Regions from separate parts of the Colwellia sp. Arc7-D genome, predicted to be linked through region 1. Evidence: predicted binding sites of a transcription regulator. Region 1 holds the regulator's gene; the other holds the start of a gene.
The links. The regulator MetJ, encoded in region 1, represses methionine synthesis genes. The targets are predictions, from matches to a motif close to TAGACGTCTAGACGTCTA.
Positions count from the first base shown of each region.

Region 1 (2,210 bases):
ATAGGGTGTCGGTATTGGCACTACAAATTAGGCGTCACATTGACGTCTTTTTTGATTTTAAAAGCTTATTAAATACAGACAATGGATTTCTTCGGTTTTTGAAAACTATTTATCAACAACTTTAGAATGATATGTATGCTGAAAAAAACTCCAGAGTAAATTTACAAGCAAGGCAGTAGAGCAGAGTATATGACAAAAGCAATTAAACAACGCATATCTAACATTGCCTTAGTGGTTGAAGATTACGATGATGCAATTAAATTTTATACCCAAAAATTGAACTTCGAACTCGTTGAAAATACCGATTTGGGCGGCGGAAAACGCTGGGTACAAATTTCACCTCCGAACGCTGAAGGGACTAATATATTATTGGCGAAAGCGAGTAATGATCAGCAGCAACAATCAATTGGTAACCAAGCCGGCGGACGAGTTTTTTTATTTCTACAAACCAATGACTTTTGGCGAGACTATGAACACATGAAAAGCCAAGGTGTTGAGTTTACAGAACAGCCTCGGGTTGAAGAATATGGCACAGTAGTCGTGTTTAAGGACTTATATGGAACGAAGTGGGATTTACTACAATTAAATGATGCAACTTGGTAGATTTAAAAATGAATTTCACCAGTAAATACTTCAGATAATAAAAAAGGCGCTTTAAGCGCCTTTTGTCATTTATAAACCTAATAGTTTATATCCCATTAATCTTCTGTTTCTTCTTCCATGTCAGTTTCGTATTCACTAAAGTCAGTTACACCTTGTGCTTCTAACGCTCTGCGAACACTTGCTGGTAATTTTTGTGTGTTGTCTTTAGCCAAATCACTATCGTCAGGTAACGGTTGGCCAGTGAATGCGTGTAAAAACGCTTCACATAATAGTTCACTGTTGGTTGCATGGCGCAAGTTATTTACTTGTCGGCGTGTACGTTCATCAGTTAGTACTTTTAACACACGTAAAGGGATAGACACGGTTATTTTTTTTACTTGCTCACTTTTTTTGCCGTGTTCGGCGTAAGGGTTAATATACTCGCCATTCCACTCTGCCATGAATATTCCTCTATGCTTAATTAATTGCGATAAACTTAGAAATTGCTGTTCTGGTGTACCAGTTTGCGATAAGTTTTATCTTACTAGCTGATTTTACTGGTTGTGGGGCGTGAGTCAATAACGAATGTGTAGAAGTTTAGATGTCTAAAGTTCTTGACCGCACACTTTAAAGCGTTTAGATTGATAGACGTCCAAACATCTATATAGAAAATATCCAATCTGGAGTTCACATGAGCGAGAAAAAAATAGCCACTACCGCTGTTCGAGCCGGTATAAACAGTGACCAACACCATGGCGCTGTTATTCCAGCTCTTCATCTTTCAAGTACCTATGCATTGAAAGGTTTCAATGAAAAGCGTCAGTTTGACTATTCACGTACGGGTAATCCAACGCGCGCAACATTTGCCCGTGCTATTGCTGAATTAGAACAAGGTGCGGTTGGTATTGTCACAAGTACAGGTATGTCGGCCGTTCATCTAATTTGCCAGTTGCTTAATACCGAAGACACAGTAGTGATCCCTCATGATTGTTACGGGGGCAGTTTTCGATTATTTACGCACCTGGCCAAACGTGGGCAATTTAACTTAGTGGTTGTTGATCAAAACGATCAAACAGCATTAAGCGAAGCGCTTGCCAAAAAACCTAAGTTAGTCTTACTTGAGTCTCCTAGTAATCCGCTTTTACGTTTGGTCGACATTGCCGCGATAACCATACAAGCCCATAACGTAGGCGCTTTAGTCGCTGTTGATAACACCTTTTTATCACCGGCGTTACAGCAACCACTATTGTTAGGTGCTGATATTGTTTTTCACTCAACAACTAAATATATCAATGGTCATAGTGATGTCGTTGGCGGCGTTTTAGTTGCCAAAGAACAAGCATTAGGTGAAGAGCTTGCTTGGTGGGCAAACTGTATCGGCATAACAGGCTCAGCATTCGACAGTTACTTAGCTTTACGTGGCTTAAAGACCTTACCTATTCGGATGAAACAACATCAAATTAACGCTAATGCTGTCGCAGCGTTTTTGCAACAGCATTCAGCGGTAGAACAAGTATATTTTCCAGGCTTGAGCGATCACCCACAACATGAATTAGCTAAAAAGCAGCAATATGATTTTGGCGCCATGATGAGCTTTGAGATTAAAGGGGGCGTTGAAGCGGTGAAAG
Region 1 is NZ_CP028924.1:349,079-351,288, forward strand. It holds gene DBO93_RS01495 (VOC family protein) at 190-603, shown strand; gene metJ (met regulon transcriptional regulator MetJ) at 699-1,043, opposite strand; gene metB (cystathionine gamma-synthase) at 1,274-2,210, shown strand, end outside.

Region 2 (2,210 bases), 1.1 Mb from region 1:
AACGGATTAGTCCCTATTGTGCGACACAGTTTGCATGATTTAGTATCCAAAGTTGGAGAATTACAAATGTTAGGCTACAACCCAAACCAAAGTCCTTGTGGTATAGTTAGCCGATGGCAAGCAGCTGAATTGGTTGATAATGTACAGTTTGTCTTTGTTGCCCATTCTGAGAATGGTGAAGAGCAAAACTATGCGAAATTTGTTAATCAAATAGAGCAAGCCATGCGCCTATTAGCTACAGAATTAGAGCTTCCCACTGAAAAAGACGAATTAACCTTACGCTTTCATCAACATGTTGCTTTTAACTTAACCTCAGATTAGCCCCTTTGTGGTGTATGTAATGAGCCTGTTGTTTATTAAAAAGCACTAGGCTAACTTCAACAGCACTTTACTTTGACTCGTTTTTTAAACCAGACTTACTTTTTAATTAGACTTTTTTTAATCAGTGACGAAGGCATTAAATTGCCCGAGTATTTTCACATTCCCTCTTAAAACACGCAACGAAACTTTGTGAGTTAATATGCTAATCATAAAGCTTATTACTCCTTATTTTTTTATGAATATCTCTCACTTAAATACTTTATTAAGTAATTTATCAATTATCCTATTTTTTAGCGGCTAGTATTTAAAATTAACGAATAAAACATATAGACATCTAAACGTCTGAGTGATATCTTTTACAAAAGTTAAATACATAGACGTCTAAACGTCTCGTGTATTAACGAAAATAATTTGTTTCACCCAGAAAGTTTTCCGAGGATTAGATAAATGAGCATCGAAACAATAACATTAGGCGCAGGCTGTTTTTGGTGTATTGAAAATATTTTTGCTCGCATAAAAGGCGTTACTTCAGTCACAAGTGGTTATGCCGATGGCGACATTATCAACCCAAGCTATGAGCAGGTTTGCAGCGGTACAACTAATCACGCAGAAGTTGTGCAAATTGCATTTTCTCCCGAGTTATTGAGTGTAGAGCAAATTTTAACGGTATTTTTTGCCATACATAATCCTACAACGATCAATCGCCAAGGTGATGACATTGGTAGTCAATATCGCTCAACAATTTTATTCCACAACCAAGTCCAGCAAGAAATCGCATTAGCTCGAATCGCTGAGTTAACTGATGAAAAAGCCTTTGATCAACCCATAGTTACGACGGTAAAAGCCGCCAATAATTTTTATAGTGCAGAAAGTTATCATCAAGACTATTTTACTAACAACCCTGAAAACAAATACTGCCAGTTAGTGGTTGCGAAAAAGATACAAAAATTTTTACATGAGTTCTCTTATCTTTTAAAAGATGAAAACTTATTAGCACAAGCGAGTTAATAACAACGACTTTACAAATTGCGAACCACTGCTGAGCAAACATGATGAATAAAAAAACGCATAACAATAAATTGTTATGCGTTTTTTTTGAGCATGATTAACTTTATTTACCTAACTCGAATGAACATCCGAGTGTTAATACATTAAGGTATATAGCTTACGTCTGTATTTTGTTGCTAGGGCATCACCATCTGGTAATGATTTCAGCACATCTAACAATAAATCCTTACTGGTCATATCTGCGCCATCTTTTTGTACTAATAAAAACAGTATCGATAACGCTTCATCATTACGATTAACTTGGCTGTATTGCGCCGCTAGTTTTTGTTGTAATTCAATATTATCTGGATCGTTTTGTAATTGTTGCTCAAGTGCTTGAATTTCAGGAGAGTCTGCCGCTTGATTCGCAAGCTCCAACTTCGCCACTAACGATTTATAATCGCTATTTTGATCAATCATTTTTATGCTATTGAGCAACACTTCAGCTTCTTCGACTTTACCCGTTTGAATATAAACATTGGCTAATACTAACTTAATATCAGCGCGTTCATTGTCGAGTTGGTAAGCTTGGCTAATAACAGGCAATGCCTCTGCAATTTTATTTTCTGCTACTAATTCATTTGCTTGTGTTAATAAAGTGTCTTGCTCTTTTGGTAAATATTTCGCTAAAAATTCACTGATACTTTCGTCAGTTTGTGGTCCAGTCAACCCATCAAGCGGTTGACCGTCTTGTACTAAAATAGCGGTGGGTAAACCTTGAATACCAAACTGTTGAGCAATTTGCCCTTGAGTTTCACAATCAACCGTTGCATACAAAATAGTATCGCCAACATTGGTTAATGCTATAGCTAATTTATCTCGCAATTCAACACTTTCTGGTA
Region 2 is NZ_CP028924.1:3,548,797-3,551,006, forward strand. It holds gene DBO93_RS15295 (DUF3083 family protein) at 1-321, shown strand, start outside; gene msrA (peptide-methionine (S)-S-oxide reductase MsrA) at 769-1,329, shown strand; gene DBO93_RS15305 (tetratricopeptide repeat protein) at 1,465-2,210, opposite strand, start outside.
Region 2: msrA (peptide-methionine (S)-S-oxide reductase MsrA) is a predicted target of MetJ. The motif match lies at 696-713, and genes of this name have one in related genera.